4 regions of the Geobacillus sp. FSL K6-3411 genome follow, and region 3 is predicted to be linked to each of the others. Evidence: predicted binding sites of a transcription regulator. Region 3 holds the regulator's gene; each other region holds the start of a gene.

Region 1 (4,338 bases), 520 kb from region 3:
CGGTCCGTCCGTTTCCATTGGCATCGATGAGGATGAGTATATACGAACTAAAAATAGAAACGAGCGTCCAGTTGAATCGGATGAAGAGAAATGTCTGGAAAGCGGTGAGTGACCAAAGGAGAGATGAAAAAGGCTGCCCACCTAATATGGAGGGACAGCCAAAGAACGGTGAGGTCGTTTAGGCAAAGTAGCCAAGCTGCCGCAACGCTTCTTCGCTCATTCGATCCGGCGTCCACGGCGGGTTCCACGTCACTTGGACGCGCACGTCGCGGATGCCGTCGATTTGTTCAAGCGCCCGTTTGACGCCGCCGGCAATCGAATCATGAAGCGGGCAGCCGGGGGTCGTGAGCGTCATGAGCACATCGATATGGCCATCTTGAATTTGCAAATCGTAAATCAACCCTAAGTCGACTACGTTAATGCCAAGCTCCGGATCAATGACGGTTTTCAGCTGTTGAACGGCAAGTTCACGAACATCCATCGTTCATTTCCTCCTTGATCGTGATTCCCGAAAGGCCAAGAAGGCCAGGGGGGGTTCATCTCTTATGCTTGATGAAAAAGAAATGCTATCGTATGGTTTCTCAAATGGAAAAATGGCATGGCCGAGCGTCACCATCCTCGACGTCGCCAACGAGCCACCAACGGATTTCGTTATTTCCGGAAGACGGCTAAAATTGTTCCGGCAAACAAGACGCTTAATCCGGCGAATAGCGCCTGGGCAACGGCAAATAGCGGAACGTTGGCGAACAAAAGCGCCACCGCAGCCAACACCAAAGCGACAGTGAATAGAAGACACTGGATGGTAATCGACCGTTCATTCATCATTTGTTTTAACGTCGGCACGTTTTCTTGGCCGACTTTTTCACTGTAGCGGTGCGTCCACCATAAAAACGGCACGATTTTGAACAAATAGCCGACAATGCTAAAGATGATCCAGCCAAAAATGAATAGATAGACGATGATGCCAAGCAGCCGTCCACTGCCGACAACGACGGCGACCAAGGCCGCAACGTGCAATCCAAGGCCGATGGCGATGGCGAATAACGAAAACTGAAATGGACGGTCGAGCACTTTTTTCATCCGCTTTTGCAAAATGGTGTACACATGCCAAGCGAAAAGAGCGAATCCGGCTGTTAGCAAAGCGGCACCGATGGTCAACAATGCTCGGCCCGGCAAGAAGAGCCCTATTAGCGCCACTGCGATTCCGCTCGTGTATAACGCGTACACATAGCGTGCCGGCTGCATCGAAAAACCGTGAGCGAGCGAAAACATCGGCGCCATTTTATACGAAAAGCCCATAATGAGCAGCGTAAACCAGCCGCACAGCCCGAACAGCACGTGCAGGCCGAACACCATTTCATGGCTGTTGGCGCCAGTGGCGGCGAAAAAGTGAAACGTAAGCAATGCTCCGGCGGCGGCCGTCAGCAACAAAAACAGCAAGGAAGTCGCGACAAACAGCGTCATGACGGTTTTGTTTCCTTGTTGTTTCAATGTCATTGCCATTTGCCAAACAAACAGCACAATGCCAAAAAATAGAAGTAACCCAGGGAAAAACGCTTGGTTTGGCATAAACGCTAAGTTAGCGGTAAGCGTGACGATGCCGACAGCGGTGACGGCAAACTGCCAGAAACCGAGCCGCTCGCTCCAAATCGGTGTCAAAAAGGCAACCGGAACGAGCTGGTACATCGCCCCCATCGCCGCCATTAGGGCGAAGCCGAGCAAGGCCAAATGGGCCGCCGACCATACGAGCGGCAGCCGAAACGTACCGCCGCTCAGTGCAGGAACAGCCGCTAGCAGCACAAGCTGCGATACGGCAAGCGCCAACACGGCAAAAATGATAAAGGAAAACGGAAGGCGAATGTCCGTTTCCGTTCCGGTGCGGGTCGGAAACATAGTGCTCATCCTTTCGTAATCCGAATTTCAAAGCTGCCGTCTTCACGTGCAATTGTCTCGTGCCGGTAGCCGAGCTCATCAAGCTGCTCGTACAAAAACATCGGTCGGCGGTCGTTAATGATCGTCAATGTCTCACCAGGATTCATCTTAGCAAGGGCAGCGAGCGTCCGCATCATCGGCTGCGGCGGCTCGAGCCCGCGGTTATCGAGGATCATTGGTCTCCCCCCTGCTTGATGAACGTCACTTTCCAATGCTTTTTTTCGATTTGTTCCGCTTCGTACGTAAATCCTTTCGCTTTCATAATTGGAAACAACGGCAGTGGCTTGAACGGAGCATGCAAAATGAACGTATCGCCCGGCTGCAGCGGTTTAATGGCGTTCATAATTTTTTCAAACGGTTCTCGTTTTTGCCGCAAATCTTCGCGTACATCGAGTTCAATCGTTACACCCATGCATATTCTCCCCTTTTTGCTATTATGATAATCATTTTCATTGCTGGATGTTGTGATATAGCTCACAACCATGCGGTCAGAAAACGTTGTTTTTGCCGCTAGTTTGAAAAAGAGTGATGTTTTCCTCTGAATGAGTGATGTTTCTAAACGAACAATCATTTTCTCTCTCGATGGCTCTCAAGTGAAAGGAAAAGCCACATTTATCCAAGTTTCCTGCTGAGCCGCATTTGTTGTGAAATCCAAAGTCTCTCAGAAGATCAGTGCTTGACATCAATGGTTTTGGAGAGCGCTAAACATCAAGGTGTATCTATTAGAGAAGCGCCTTTTTGTGCAGCGGTTTTGATGAAATCGCCACTCTTTTAGACATACGGGGAATTAGAAAAAGATTTCTTTTTCAAGCGCTTCCTGGTCGATCAAATAAAAGCCGTGTTCATCGACATTGATCAACCCTTTCCGCTTCAGTTGGCTCAACGTTCGGCTGACTGTTTCGCGGGCGGTACCGATCATGTTGGCCAGTTCACGGTTCGTCACATGGGTAGTGAGGCGATACCATTTCCCTTGTTTGACAGCATTTGTCCGCGTCAATCGCAACAAAAGCAGCACGATTTGTTCGTACGTATTATGAAGCACTTGTGCTTCGAGCCGGTTTTGCAAGTCAACGATTTTCTCGCCCATAACGCGAAACAGTTTCATGCATAACTCAGGACTGGCCATCAGCACTTGTTCAAAATCATGGATCGGAATGGCGATCAATGTCGCTTCTTCCACCACTTCAGCATGGGCTGGGTACGTGCCTTTTAAGAAGAAGCCGGCGTGCGGAAACATTTCCCCTGTCTGCAAAATCGAGACGATTTGTTCTTTTCCGCTTAAATCAGTTTTGTAAATTTTTACAGTTCCAGAATGAATGAAATAGACACGTTCTAACGGATCGCCCTGCATAAAGACAAATGTCCGCGGCTTGTAGACGCGCACATGGGAAATGGAGACAAGCGATTCGAGTTCGTAATCGGACAGTTCGCGAAACAACGGAACCGTTTTTAAACGATCTTTCATCCAATGGTTCGCCATGGCGTTCTCTCCTTTAAAAATATGAAAAAAATGTGACAGCTGTTAGTTGGAACAGGTGGCAGCGGCTTTTGGAAATCCGCGCCGTTTCACCTTTTCTGTCTTCATTGTATAAACTCTCACACTTTAACGATGTGATATAAATCATAGTTGACATTTGTCTCGGCTCACAAACCGCTGAGCTCTAGAACGCTACAATGAGGGCGAAGTCAAGAGAAGGAGGTTGCTTCATATGGAAGTGAATCGAACGGTCCGCCCCAATATCCAAACGGGGCGGAAAACGACTAACAGTTTTCTTAAATCCATTCTCATTTTTACCATTTTAATTAGTTTTACTGTCCTGCTTGTCGGCGGGTATTGGATTTTTAAAGAAATGGCGCCAAGGCCGAAGGAGGTGCGCAGTGAAAGCGGCGAAGTGTTGATGACAAAAGAAACGATCATCGGTGGGCAAGCCGTCTTCCAAAAATACGGATTGATGGATTATGGCACAGTGCTTGGCCATGGGTCGTATATGGGGCCGGACTATACAGCGGAAGCGCTAAAAGTGTATACGGAAGGCATGCAAGATTACAAAGCGAAAGAACGGTATAACAAACCGTTTGCTGATTTAACGGATGATGAGAAGTCGATCATCCGTGAACAAGTCATTAAAGAAATGCGGAAAAACCGCTACAATCCGGTTACTGATGTTCTCGTCTTGACAGATGCGCAAGTATACGGGTTGGAAAAAGTGCGGGATTATTACCGCGATGTCTTCACCAATGGCGACGGCTGGGGATTGAAAAAAGGATTGATTAAAGAAAGCGACATGCCAAAAGCGAATCGTGCTTGGGTTGCCGATAGCGATCAAATCCAACAAATTGCCGACTTTTTCTTCTGGACGGCTTGGCTGTCGAGCACGCTAAGAATTGGCGACGAGATTACGTATA
Region 2 (4,338 bases), 400 kb from region 3:
AAACCGCGACCCACACCACCGCTCCACTGTAGGCGAACAAGGCAAATTTTCTCCAATCGTAAGCATTCACGCCGGCCCAAAAGGCGGCGAGATGCCGAACGCCCGGGATGAAATAGCAAATGAATAATACGGCTGGGCCGAGCTTCGAGAAGAGTGTTTTCGTTTGTTGGAGCCGCTTTTCTGTTATATGGAGCTTTGGGCCGAATTTATGCAAAAACGGCAAGCCGAGCGTAATTCCAAGAATGTAACCGAGCGAAATGCCGGTAGTTGCCCCAAACAAGCAGACAAGAAAGGCGAGCGGATACGAAAATGCGCCGGTGGAGACGCGGTAACCGGTATAGATCAACAATAGTTCGTCAGGAATCGGCAGCCCGACGATGCCAAGCATAAGCGCGATCATAATGCCGACATAGCCAAAGTGATCGATGAGATGGTGCAAATAATGTTGCAAATCATCACCACGCTTTGCTGCAATTTTTATATGACCATTATAATGAAAAAAGTGAAAAATGAAAATGAGTGGCAGCCGGGGAACGATGACAAACGATTGAACGTATCAAAACGCCTTTTTCCTCATACATTGTGATAAGGGGAAAAGGGGGGATTAGGATGCGGCAGGACGAGCTGAAAGAGCTGGAACGGGCGATTGCTGAGATTACGGAAATTGCTGAAGGATTTGGTCTGGATTTTTACCCGATGCGCTATGAAATTTGCCCGGCGGACATTATTTACACGTTCGGCGCCTACGGAATGCCGACGCGTTTTTCCCATTGGAGTTTTGGAAAGCAGTTTTACAAAATGAAGCTGCATTACGACTTAGGGTTAAGCAAAATTTACGAACTCGTCATCAATTCGGATCCTTGTTATGCATTTTTGCTTGATACGAACACGCTTATTCAAAATAAGTTGATCGTCGCCCACGTGTTGGCGCATAGCGACTTTTTCAAAAACAATATTCGCTTCAGCAACACGAAGCGCGATATGGTTGAGAGCATGGCGGCGACAGCTGAACGGATTAAGCGTTATGAACATCAATATGGAAAGCTGGAAGTGGAAAAATTTTTAGATGCCGTCTTGGCCATTCAAGAGCATATCGACCCGTCGCTGTTGCGGCCGAAATTGTCATGGACATGGGAAGATACGGAGGTGTACGAGGAAGAAGAACAGCCAAAAACATCAACGCCATACGATGACTTATGGTCGCTTGATGAACGGAACAAGCCAAAAACGCCGCCACGGAAAAAACGGCGCAAGTTTCCGCCGCAGCCGGAAAAAGATGTGCTATTGTTCATTGAAGAATATAGCCGCGAGCTCGAGGACTGGCAGCGTGATATTTTGACGATGATGCGCGAAGAAATGCTCTATTTTTGGCCACAGCTCGAGACAAAAATCATGAATGAAGGCTGGGCGACGTATTGGCATCAGCGCATTTTGCGCGAGATGGATTTGACGAGTGATGAAGCGATCGAATTTGCTAAACTGAACGCCAACGTCGTGCAGCCGTCGCGCACCGGCATCAACCCGTATTATTTAGGATTGAAAATTTTTGAAGACATTGAAGAGCGATGGAACAATCCGACGGAAGAAATGAAAAAATATGGCGTCAAACCAGGATCGGGACGAGCGAAACTTTTTGAAGTGCGTGAGTTGGAGTCCGACATCTCGTTTTTGCGTAATTATTTGACGAAAGAGCTCGTCATGCGTGAAGATATGTATTTATTCCAAAAGCAAGGAAAAGATTACAAAATTGTGGATAAAAACTGGGAGAATATCCGTGATCAGCTCGTCAGTATGCGGGTGAACGGCGGATTCCCATACATTACAGTGAATGATGGCGATTATATGCGCAATGGGGAGCTATACTTAAAGCATTGGTACGAGGGAATTGAATTGGATTTGAAGTATTTGGAAAAGGTATTGCCATACATTTATCAGTTGTGGGGACGCCCCGTTCATATGGAGACGGTCGTCGAAGAAAAACCAATGCTGTTTACGTATGACGGGAAGACGGTGCATCGCAAATATTTATAATTCAGGGCAGGGATATCCTGCTTTTTTTGTTTGTCACGATGGATATGTGAAAAATGACACAAATTATTCGAAATTATGCCGGATAATGTTGCTGATCTTATGAAATAATATGAAGTGGATTATTTGTGATAATTGTCACAAACTCATCAATATTGTCTGTTTGTCCGGGGGGATGGTTATGTGGGAGCGGCATGAAAAAAAGCTTGTATTTATTAGCTTTGCTGTTGCGGCAGTGGCGTTGCTTTCCTTGATTGGCCGCTTGTTTTCATAAGGGGGGATGAATCATGAACGGCTATGATCCAGTGTTGCTTAGCCGTATTTTGACAGAATTGACGTTAACGGTCCATATTATTTACGCCACGATTGGTGTCGGGGTCCCGCTTATGATCGCTATTGCTCAGTGGGTTGGGATTCGCAAAAACGACATGCATTACATCTTGCTCGCCCGACGTTGGACGCGCGGCTTTGTCATCACTGTAGCGGTCGGGGTGGTGACTGGAACGGCGATCGGCTTGCAGCTATCGCTTTTATGGCCGAACTTTATGCAGCTGGCTGGTCAGGTGATCAGCTTGCCGCTATTCATGGAAACATTTGCTTTCTTTTTTGAAGCCATTTTCTTGGGCATTTATTTGTACACATGGGATCGGTTCAAAAATCAAAAAAAACATTTGCTTTTGCTCATTCCGGTGGCCATCGGCTCTTCGGCATCAGCCATGTTTATTACGATGGTGAACGCGTTTATGAATACGCCGCAAGGGTTTGAGTTGAAAAACGGAGAGCTTGTCAACATTGATCCTATCGTGGCTATGTTCAACCCAGCGATGCCGACAAAGGTCGCTCATGTGTTGGCAACGTCATATATGACGTCGGCATTCGTGCTCGCCTCGATCACTGCTTGGCATTTATGGAAAGGCAACCGCCACATTTACCATCGTAAAGCACTTCATTTAACGATGAAAACAGCTTTTATTTTTTCCGTAGCTAGTGCGTTGGTCGGTGACTTATCCGGAAAATTTTTAGCCGAATACCAGCCAGAAAAGCTGGCAGCCGCTGAATGGCATTTTGAAACGAGTTCCCACGCGCCGCTTATCTTGTTCGGCACGCTTGAAGAAGACAACGAAGTGAAATATGCTTTGGAAATCCCATATGCTCTTAGTATTTTGGCCCATAACCATCCCGCCGCAGTTGTGACTGGACTGAATGATATTCCGGAAGATGAGCGTCCGCCGCTGTACATTCATTACTTATTTGATGTGATGGTTACGATCGGTGTGTTTTTAATGGTTGTCGCAGCCGTATATTGGCTTGGATCAATTTTCCGATGGAAATGGACGGCGAAAAATTGGTTTTTTGGGCTGTTAGTGGCAGGAGGGCCGTTGGCGATGATCGCGATTGAGGCTGGATGGTACTTAGCGGAAGTCGGGCGGCAACCGTGGATTTTGCGCGGCTATATGAAAACCGCAGAAGGGGCGACAACGTCCGCGCATGTTGATACGATGCTTGTTTTGTTTTGCCTTTTGTATATAGTGTTGGTCATTGCAAGTGCAACAGTGCTCATTCGCATGTTCCGCCGCAACCCGGTCGAACGGGAGCTGGAAGAACGCGCGAATAGGGGGGAGGTGGCGCCATGACGCTCGAAGTCATCGGCATCTCGGTACTATGGTTGTTTTTGTTCGGCTACATTATTGTTGCCTCGATTGATTTCGGAGCCGGGTTTTTCAGCGTTTATAGCCATTGGGCAAACCAACAGCATATTTTGCATCGCATCATTCAGCGTTATCTTTCCCCTGTATGGGAAGTGACGAACGTCTTTCTCGTCTTTTTCTTTGTTGGCATTGTCGGCTTTTTTCCAAAAACAGCGTATTATTACGGATCGATTTTGCTTGTTCCTGCAAGCATTGCCATTGTTTTGTTAGCCATCCGCGGCTCGTACTATGCGTTTCATACGTACGGGGAGACAGAGCGGAACTGGTATTTGCTCGCTTATGGATTGACGGGTTTGTTTATTCCCGCCTCACTGTCAATCGTGTTGACGATTTCCGAAGGCGGATTTGTAGAAGAAAACGCGGCGGGTGTTGCGCTTGACTATGGGAAGCTGTTTGCGAGCCCGTTGTCATGGAGTGTTGTGTTGTTAAGTGTGACGAGCGTTCTTTATATTTCTGCTGTTTTTTTGACGTATTATGCGGACGCGGCTGGGGATGAACAAGCGCGGGCGCTGTTACGCCGCTACGCCCTTCTTTGGAGCGGGCCAACGATGTTGTCAGCGCTGCTCATTATATACCAGCTCCGCTACCATAATCCTGAGCA
Region 3 (4,338 bases):
TGGAACCGGAACATTTGCTGTTGTATACGGCAATGGGACTGACGTTCGCCTTTTTATATGCGAAAACCGGCCGCATTTTAGTGCCGATTTTCGCCCATGTGACGATGAATACGTTTGTGATCGTAGTTCAAATCTTGTTGGCTGATGAGTTAGAAAAAATGATGCGCCAAGCTGGACTGCCGCTAGCGCTTTGGAGGTTGTGGCTATGACGAGCCGGCCGCGGCTGTTTTCACTGCCGTATTTCATCCTAGGTGTATTGTTTACGTATTTGGCGATCAAAAGCGCTCATGAAACGGTTTGGAACGTTTCGACTATCGCCTTGGCGGCGTTTGCCGCCTTTGATTTTGGCACCGCCTTCCGCCTGTTTTTCGCCCCAAAACGTTGAAACCCTCCCATTGGGGGAGGGTTTTTTCTGTATAACCACTCTCTTTTTGCTGTGCACGATCTTACTCACTGCTTTCTTGTTCCGCCGCCAACTGCGCCTTTCGGTAGCCAATTTTGGCGATCCAGATGCTTCCTTCGTATAAAAGCGTGAGCGGAATCATGACGATTACCTGCGACAACACATCAGGCGGTGTAATGGCTGCCGCCAAAATCAGCAATGCCAAATACGCGTATTTGCGGATGCGTACAAGCAACTGCGGCGTAATGAGCCCTAAGCGGGTGAAAAACAGGACGACGATCGGCAGCTGAAACACGATACCAAACGGCAGCACGAGATGGAGCAAAAACTGAAAATATTCGTTAATGCCAATCATTTGTTGGATGTCCAGTCGATCAGCAAGCTCATTCATAAACCGGACGACAAACGGAAACAAGACAAAATAAGCAAAACCGACGCCAACTAAAAAAAGAAAAATCGATGCCGGAATATAGCTGAGTGTCACCTTCCGCTCTTTTTCATACAATCCTGGGCTGACAAACGCCCAAATTTGGTACAGCAACACCGGGGCGGACAGCACAGCAGCGATCACGAAGGCAAACTGAAAATATACCTTAATCGGATCAGTGAGACGGAAGGCGTTCATCGTCAACTGCTTCGCCTCAGCCGTTTGCTGCAAATAGACAATGACATCATCAGCAAAAAAGAAACTGGCAACGAGCGCCGTGACAAAAAAGAGGAGTACAATGATCAGCCGCTTCCGCAGTTCACCAAGATGTTCATACACCGACATTTCTTTGTTGTTCATCGTTTCCCCATCCTGCCTTGTCATCGGTCAGTTTTGTTTTCCTCGTCATCAGTCAGCCCTTTCGTCGCGTCTTTAAACTCGCGCAACGACTGGCCGACCGACCGTCCTAGCTCCGGCAATTTTTTCGTGCCAAACAGCAACAAAATCACAAGGACAATCAAAATGTATTTCACGCTTTATTCTCTCCTTTATGATGGCAATGGATAGTTTCTCAGAAAGTAGACGAGCGACTGCAATTCAATGGCTAAATCGATATGATGAACGCGAATATGTTTCGGCACATTCAGCCGTGCCGGAGTGAAGTTTAAAATGCCTTTAATCCCTTGGGTGACAAGGCGGTCAGTCAGCGCTTGAGCCGCGACGGCTGGCACAGTTAAAATGGCGACCGGAATGTTTCCGCAAAGCCGCTCCTCAAGTTCATCGAGATGGTAAACCGGCACGCCGCCGACGGTCGTCCCCACTTTCTGTTCATCAACATCAAACGCCATCACGATTTTTGTATTGTTGTTTTTGGAAAAATTGTAGTTTAAAAAGGCCGTACCTAAATTTCCGACACCGAACAAGGCGACTTCCGTCACTTCATCCTCTTCAAGCGTCCGACGGAAAAATGACAACAAATAATTGACATTATACCCATACCCTTTTTTGCCGAGCGCGCCAAAATACGAGAAATCGCGGCGGATGGTCGCCGGATCGACTTTGACCGCCTCGCTTAATTCGGCGGAGGACACACGCTGTTTTCCTGACGCATGCAAATTCTTCAAAAACCGGTAGTACAGCGGCAGCCGCTTCGCGGTTGCTTGCGGAATTTTCGGTTGTTCGTTACTCATCATTTCATCCCCCAGCTAATCGGTTTTCCGTCGATAATGGCCGGACTTTCCGCCCGTTTTCTCGACCAAATACGTCGGACCGATGATCATCCCTTTATCAAGTGCTTTACACATATCATACACCGTCAACGCACATACCGAGGCGGCCGTCAGCGCTTCCATTTCCACCCCTGTGCTCCCTTTCGTTTTCACTGTTGCGGTGATGACGAGTTTATATGCATCCGCTTCGTTTTCCCATGAAAATGCGATATCGACACCTTTTAACATGAGCGGATGGCACATCGGAATGAGATCGGCTGTTTTTTTCGCTGCCATCACCCCGGCCACTTGGGCCACTGCCAACACGTCACCTTTCTCGATGGCGTTGTTTGTCATTTTTTCATAAATCTCTTCGCTGACGGTGACGCTCGTTTTTGCCACTGCGACCCGCACCGTATCTTCCTTGTTCGTAATATCGACCATTTTCGCGCGGCCTTGCTCATTGAAATGAGTAAACGACGACAAAACAATCTCCTCCAATTATACACTATACACGATTTTTGTTTATCTGTCTTTGACCGTTTTGGCGACATACGTTAAACTATTCCGAGAGGTGAAACGACATGATCATTTTGCAAGTGCACCAGCTCACGAAATATTTTGGCGCTGACCTTATTTTATCGAATATAAAACTAGAAGTACAATCCCGTGACCGAATCGCCCTCGTCGGCCGCAACGGCGCAGGAAAATCGACATTGTTAAAAATCATCGCCGGAGAACTTTCTTATGACAGCGGCGAAATCATCAAGCCTAGTCATATTAAGATTGGCTATTTGGCACAAAATAGCGGGCTTGACTCGTCGCGCTCTATTTGGGACGAGATGCTCGAAGTGTTCGCGCCACTTCTAGCCATCGAAAAGCAGCTAGCAGCACTCGGCTCCCAACTTGGTGACCCGGATGTACTCGCTGACCCTGCCCGCTATGAAAAAATACTCAAAGCGTATGACGAACTACAAGAACAATATAAAGAACAGGGCGGCTATCAATATGAAGCCGACATCCGTTCGGTCTTACACGGTCTGCAGTTTTCTTCCTATGATTATAAAACAACGCTTATCTCCTCATTAAGCGGTGGGCAGCGGACACGTCTCGCTCTCGGGAAGCTTCTATTGTCTAAGCCAGATTTGTTGATTTTGGACGAGCCGACCAACCATTTGGATCTTGAAACACTCTCCTGGTTGGAACAATACTTGCAGGCGTACCCCGGTGCCGTCCTGCTCGTTTCCCATGATCGCTATTTTTTGGATAAAGTCGTCACGGAAGTATACGAGCTATCCAACACGAAGCTCAAGCGGTATACAGGCAACTACAGCCGCTATTTGGAGCAGCGGGCCGAACAGTATGAACAAGAATTAAAACGATATGAGAAACAGCAAGAAGAAATCGCCCGGCTGCAAGACTTTATCCAGCGCAACATCGCCCGTGCCTCGACGACCAAACGCGCGCAAAGCCGTCGAAAACAACTAGAAAAAATGGAACGGCTTGAACGCCCCACTGGCGATGGAAAATCGGCATCCTTTTCCTTTACAATTGAACGGCCGAGCGGCCATGAAGTACTCACCGCTGAGGAACTAGCCGTTGGTTACGGCGAAGGAACACCTGTCATCCGCCAAATCAGCTTTCGCATCACGCGAGGAGAAAGCGTCGCCTTAGTCGGACCGAACGGCATCGGTAAATCAACATTGCTAAAGGCGGTCGCGCAGCGGCTTCCTGTCCAAGCGGGAAAGCTTCGCTACGGCTCAAACGTCCAAATCGGCTATTATGATCAAAATCAGGCCGAATTGTCATCGAATAAACGAGTGCTGGATGAGCTATGGGACGACTACCCAGATAAAACCGAGAAGGAAATCCGTACCGTGCTCGGTAACTTTTTGTTTTCCGGAGATGACGTTTTAAAACCAGTCTCGGCGTTAAGCGGTGGGGAAAAAGCGCGTCTAGCGCTCGCCAAACTGATGCTCCAAAAAGCGAACGTTCTTATTTTGGACGAGCCAACCAACCATTTGGATCTCGATAGCAAACAGGTGCTCGAGCAAGCGCTCATCGACTATCCAGGCACCATTTTGTTCGTCTCCCACGACCGCTACTTCATTAACCGGATTGCGACAAAGCTGTTTGAGCTATCGAGCGATGGCCTCACCGAATATTTAGGTGACTACGATTACTACATCGCCAAAAAAGCGGAGATGTGCGAATTGGAGCGCCTTGACGCCCGTCCTGACAAAACGCAGGATAGCAACGAATCGAGCAAATCCGCTTATAAGCAAGAAAAGGAAGAGAAA
Region 4 (4,338 bases), 1.5 Mb from region 3:
TGGGATGAACGAAGGAGGAGATCGAAATGAATGAGTCGATGAGACAGGAGATCGCTTTATTTCGGTATGGATTGATCGCTCCATTGGTGAATGGACAAGTCGATCCAAAAACGTACTTGAAGGAAGTAGCGGAACGGATCCATCAAGTTCCCCACCATGGAGAGAAACGCATCGCCGCCAAAACGATCCTCGACTGGTGCACGCAGTACAAAAAAGGGGGCTTTGAGGCGCTGAAGCCGAAACGACGGTCGGACCGTGGCCATTCCCGGAGGCTGTCACCTGAAGAAGAGGATCACATTTTAGCCCTGAGAAAAAAACACCCCCACATGCCCGTGACGGTGTTTTACCAACACCTTATCGAGCAGGGGGAAATCCAATCCATCTCTTATTTCACTATATACCGACTTTTAAAAAAATACAACCTCGTGGGGAAAGAAATTTTACCGATTCCTGAACGAAAACGATTCGCGTACGATCAGGTCAATGAGCTCTGGCAAGGTGATTTGTCCCATGGCCCGTTGATTCGCGTGAATGGCAAAACGCAAAAAACGTTTTTGATTGCCTATATCGATGACTGCTCTCGGGTCGTGCCGTACGCTCAGTTTTTCTCTTCCGAGAAATTTGACGGGTTGCGGATCGTAACCAAGGAAGCGCTGCTTCGATACGGAAAGCCGAAGCGAATTTACTCGGATAACGGCAAGATTTATCGGGCGGAACCCTTGCAGTACGCCTGCGCGGAGTTAGGGATCACCTTGATCCATACCCAGCCGTACGATCCGCAAAGCAAAGGGAAAATCGAACGATTTTTCCGCACCGTACAGACGCGGTTTTACCCGTTGCTCGAAATGAATTCACCGAAGTCGCTCGAAGAGCTAAACGAGCGATTTTGGAAGTGGTTGGAGGAAGATTACCATCGAAAACCGCATGCCTCGTTGAACGGGAAGACGCCACATGAAGTGTTTCAATCGCAAGTCCATTTGGTGTCGTTCGTCGAGGATTCGGATTGGCTCGACTCGATCTTTTTGAAACGCGAATACCGTAAAGTGAAGGCCGATGGTACGGTCACGTTGAACAAGCAGCTGTATGAAGTTCCGCCCCGGTTCATCGGACAATCGATCGAACTCCGTTATGATGAACAAGGCGTGTATGTGTACGAAGACGGTCAACGGGTCGCCGAAGCGGTCCTTGTTCGCTTCGAGGACAATGCCTATGTGAAACGCCATCGGTCACCGTTTGCGACGGTTCCGGTAGAGGGAGGCGAAAACGATGTATAAAACGTTTTATTCCCTTTCCCGAGAGCCGTTTTCGAAGGAGACGAATTCACCAGAGGCTTATCAAGGGGCCTCGTATCAAGAGGCCCTCGCCGCTTTGGACTACATGAAACGAACAAGAGGGATCGGGCTATTGATTGGTGAACCAGGGGCCGGCAAGACATTCGCCCTTCGGGCGTTTAAGGAATCCCTGAATCCGTCACTGTATCACGTCGTTTATTTTCCATTGTCAACGGGAAGCGTGATGGACTTTTATCGCGGCCTTGCCTTCGGGCTCGGGGAAGAGCCGAAATACCGCAAGGTCGACTTGTTTTATCAAATCCAACAAGGGATCGAGCGCTTGTATCATGAACAACGGGTAACGTCAGTGTTCATCCTCGATGAAATGCATTTAGCGAAGGATGCCTTTCTGCAGGATATCGCGATCCTGTTCAACTTTCACATGGACTCAACGAATCCGTTTGTCTTGATTTTGGCGGGGCTGCCCCATTTACAGGCAAAACTACGGTTGAATCAACACCGTCCGCTTCACCAACGAATCATCATGCGATACCAGATGGGGCCTCTTGATAAGGAAGAAGTGGTAGGATATATCGAACACCGCCTGAAACAGGCGGGGGCGAAACACCCGATTTTTACCCCAGCTGCCTTAGAAGCGATTGCCCTGCAGTCGCAGGGGTGGCCGCGGATCATCAACAACCTCGCCACCATTTGCCTGTTATACGGCGCTCAATTAAAAAAACATATGATTGACGAAGACATTGTGCGTATGGCAGCCGAAGAAATGGGGTACTGACACAGCAGGGGCTGATCGGCCCCTGTTATGTTTCATCCCGATCCATCCTCATTCTAGTTAATCATCCGAAATAATGTGCAAACGTTCGGAAATAATCTGCAAAACCTGGAATAATTCGCAAAGATTTTGCACATTATTTCCGAATCCGTCCGAAATAATTTGAAAAAGGGATTCTGAAATAATGTGCTAATTTACAGCTGAACACACCGATAGATTCAGTGAATCTTGTCACAAATTATTCTTAAATTTTCCAAAGAAAATGCACAAATTGTGATTAAGGTTAATAGATGTGGATGTATAAATGCAGGAGGTGATTAGATGAATATGACGCATTACATGGAACTGTTAGCGGTGAATCAACCTTGGAATTTGATTTTATTTATGGCTATTCCTGTTGCTCTTGCCGAGACCATTGCGATAACGGAGCTGGCAATTCTTTTTACTCGCCGTTTCGATGGAATGATCCGTAAAATCAACAAATTATGCAGCATCATTGTTGGTGTCTACTTTTTAGGAATTTTTATTTACTTATTGGTGAGTGCCGTCATTCCATTTACATTGAATGGGGAATGGCGCGGATGATTGCGGTAGGATTTTATTTAATGGGCGTCATTCCGTTATTGGGATTAAGTCTAATCGATTTAGGCATAATCGGGCGTAGATGGAGCGAGGAACAAAAGTTTAAATATCATTCCACTTTCGTTGGTATATTTCTAGTAGTAGCTCATATTGCCATGATTTTTGGAATGCTCGACCCATCGATCGGCAGCGACCATTCTCATCATATGCATATGTAAAAATAAAGGAGGGTGTCCAAAAAGTGATTGCTTTTGGGATACCCTCCTCACATTTCTAATTCAACTTATTGCAGAAACGATTCCCGATCGTGTAAGAAATAAAACATCAATTAATCAAGGCACATTTTATTTAATTGGCTTCTTATTTCTTAGAAAAGCCTGTGATTGTAAAACAAGTAATAAATGATGTTAGTCTAAAAAGTGGACACGGAGAACAGAGAGATTATAATAAACCCGTGGTGCTAGATAAAATCTCAAGACATAAAAACAGCCCTTGCATGAGGATCTCCTTTAAAATGAAAGTGCGAACAAACATCCAAAAGGAGAAGTCCCATGCAAGAGCACTTTCATTTTACAATAGACCAAGCAAAAATTCAAAAGCAATATGCCGCGATCTTATTCTTTGTATCAGAACAATTGCCTTGTATCCAGATGTATTTACAACGTCGAAATTGTCATTTGTTGAAGCAAGAGGATGAGGTCATCATCGCCATTCACATTCTTGGAAAATTGCTGGGGTTTACTTCGGAACGGGCTTGGCATCGATTTGTCATTGGAAACCTGTTCACAAAGGAAATGTTCCCAGAGCGCTCTCGATACAACCGTCGATGCCGGTCGTTGCGTTGGGCGATCAAATGGATTCGTCACCAACTCGCCAAACGTGGACAACATCACGCTTATGCGGTGGTGGATAGCTTACCCATTGAACTCTGCCACCACGCACGAATGTATCGCGTCAAACGATTTCAAGGAATCGCAGATATTGGGTATTGTGCATCCAAAAAGATGGCTTACTATGGATTTAAGCTTCATCTTCAGATTACCGACCAAGCGCTTCCGATGGGATATGTCCTGACCGAAGCATCCTGCCACGACCGGACAGCTGCGGAAACCGTGATGGCCCAACTTCCTCATCCGTATACACTTGGCGACAAAGGATATGTGAGCCAAGCCTTGCAAAAGAAACTATACGATGAATACAAAATCGCTTTTTGGACGCCTGCTCGGAAAAATCAACGAGTTGCGCAATCAAAAAAATGGAAACAATGGATGAAGCAAAAACGCAAAATCGTCGAAACTGCGTTCTCGGTTTTAGTGGATTCATTTCGGATTACGGAAATTCGTGCCAATTCGGTTTCTGGATTTGAAACAGCGCTTGATGGCATTTTATTGGCCCATTCTCTCGTTGTTCTTGGGCTAGTGGAGCGTTGACGCTCAACTAGCACCACGGGTTATAATAAACTTAATTACAATCAGTTCGAGGTGTCCAATCATGAAAAAGAGAACATTTGATCAAGAATACAAGATTCAAGCCGTTGAGTTATGCTTGGAGGGGGATAAGTCCATCGCCCAAGTGGCAAAAGAGTTAGGTTTGGCATACAACACTCTTCACCGTTGGGTCAAAGAATACAAAGAAAGCAATGGTACAAGCTTTGTAGGTTCAGGAAATATCAAGCCACAAAACCAAGAAATC

Evidence for each region. Region 3 encodes Rex, which represses fermentation and respiration genes when NADH is low (regulators of the CRP and FNR family bind a similar motif). Its sites were predicted from a motif close to TTGTGAAATATTTCACAA; they were not measured.
Region 1: a site for Rex is predicted at 2,395-2,412, ahead of NSQ22_RS04025 (DUF2249 domain-containing protein). Genes of this name have one in related genera too.
Region 2: a site for Rex is predicted at 2,076-2,093, ahead of NSQ22_RS03390 (cytochrome ubiquinol oxidase subunit I). Genes of this name have one in related genera too.
Region 4: a site for Rex is predicted at 2,284-2,301, ahead of NSQ22_RS09145 (DUF6803 family protein). Genes of this name have one in related genera too.

The regions. Positions count from the first base shown of each region.
Region 1 covers NZ_CP150187.1:789,438-793,775, forward strand. The annotation lists gene NSQ22_RS04010 (metal-sulfur cluster assembly factor) at 179-481, opposite strand; gene NSQ22_RS04015 (hypothetical protein) at 652-1,902, opposite strand; gene NSQ22_RS04020 (DUF2249 domain-containing protein) at 1,899-2,108, opposite strand; gene NSQ22_RS04025 (DUF2249 domain-containing protein) at 2,105-2,344, opposite strand; gene NSQ22_RS04030 (Crp/Fnr family transcriptional regulator) at 2,720-3,412, opposite strand; gene NSQ22_RS04035 (nitric-oxide reductase large subunit) at 3,642-4,338, shown strand, end outside.
Region 2 covers NZ_CP150187.1:661,747-666,084, forward strand. The annotation lists gene NSQ22_RS03380 (DedA family protein) at 1-451, opposite strand, end outside; gene NSQ22_RS03385 (SpoVR family protein) at 610-2,031, shown strand; gene NSQ22_RS03390 (cytochrome ubiquinol oxidase subunit I) at 2,316-3,662, shown strand; gene NSQ22_RS03395 (cytochrome d ubiquinol oxidase subunit II) at 3,659-4,338, shown strand, end outside.
Region 3 covers NZ_CP150187.1:265,669-270,006, reverse strand. The annotation lists gene NSQ22_RS01475 (type II CAAX endopeptidase family protein) at 1-209, shown strand, start outside; gene NSQ22_RS01470 (DUF4305 domain-containing protein) at 206-385, shown strand; gene tatC (twin-arginine translocase subunit TatC) at 447-1,190, opposite strand; gene tatA (twin-arginine translocase TatA/TatE family subunit) at 1,211-1,363, opposite strand; gene NSQ22_RS01455 (redox-sensing transcriptional repressor Rex) at 1,379-2,020, opposite strand; gene moaC (cyclic pyranopterin monophosphate synthase MoaC) at 2,036-2,524, opposite strand; gene NSQ22_RS01445 (ABC-F family ATP-binding cassette domain-containing protein) at 2,623-4,338, shown strand, end outside.
Region 4 covers NZ_CP150187.1:1,791,513-1,795,850, reverse strand. The annotation lists gene NSQ22_RS09155 (IS481 family transposase) at 27-1,274, shown strand; gene NSQ22_RS09150 (AAA family ATPase) at 1,267-2,067, shown strand; gene NSQ22_RS09145 (DUF6803 family protein) at 2,386-2,649, shown strand; gene NSQ22_RS09140 (DUF6803 family protein) at 2,637-2,864, shown strand; gene NSQ22_RS09135 (IS982 family transposase) at 3,198-4,076, shown strand; one part of gene NSQ22_RS09130 (IS3 family transposase) at 4,138-4,338, shown strand, end outside.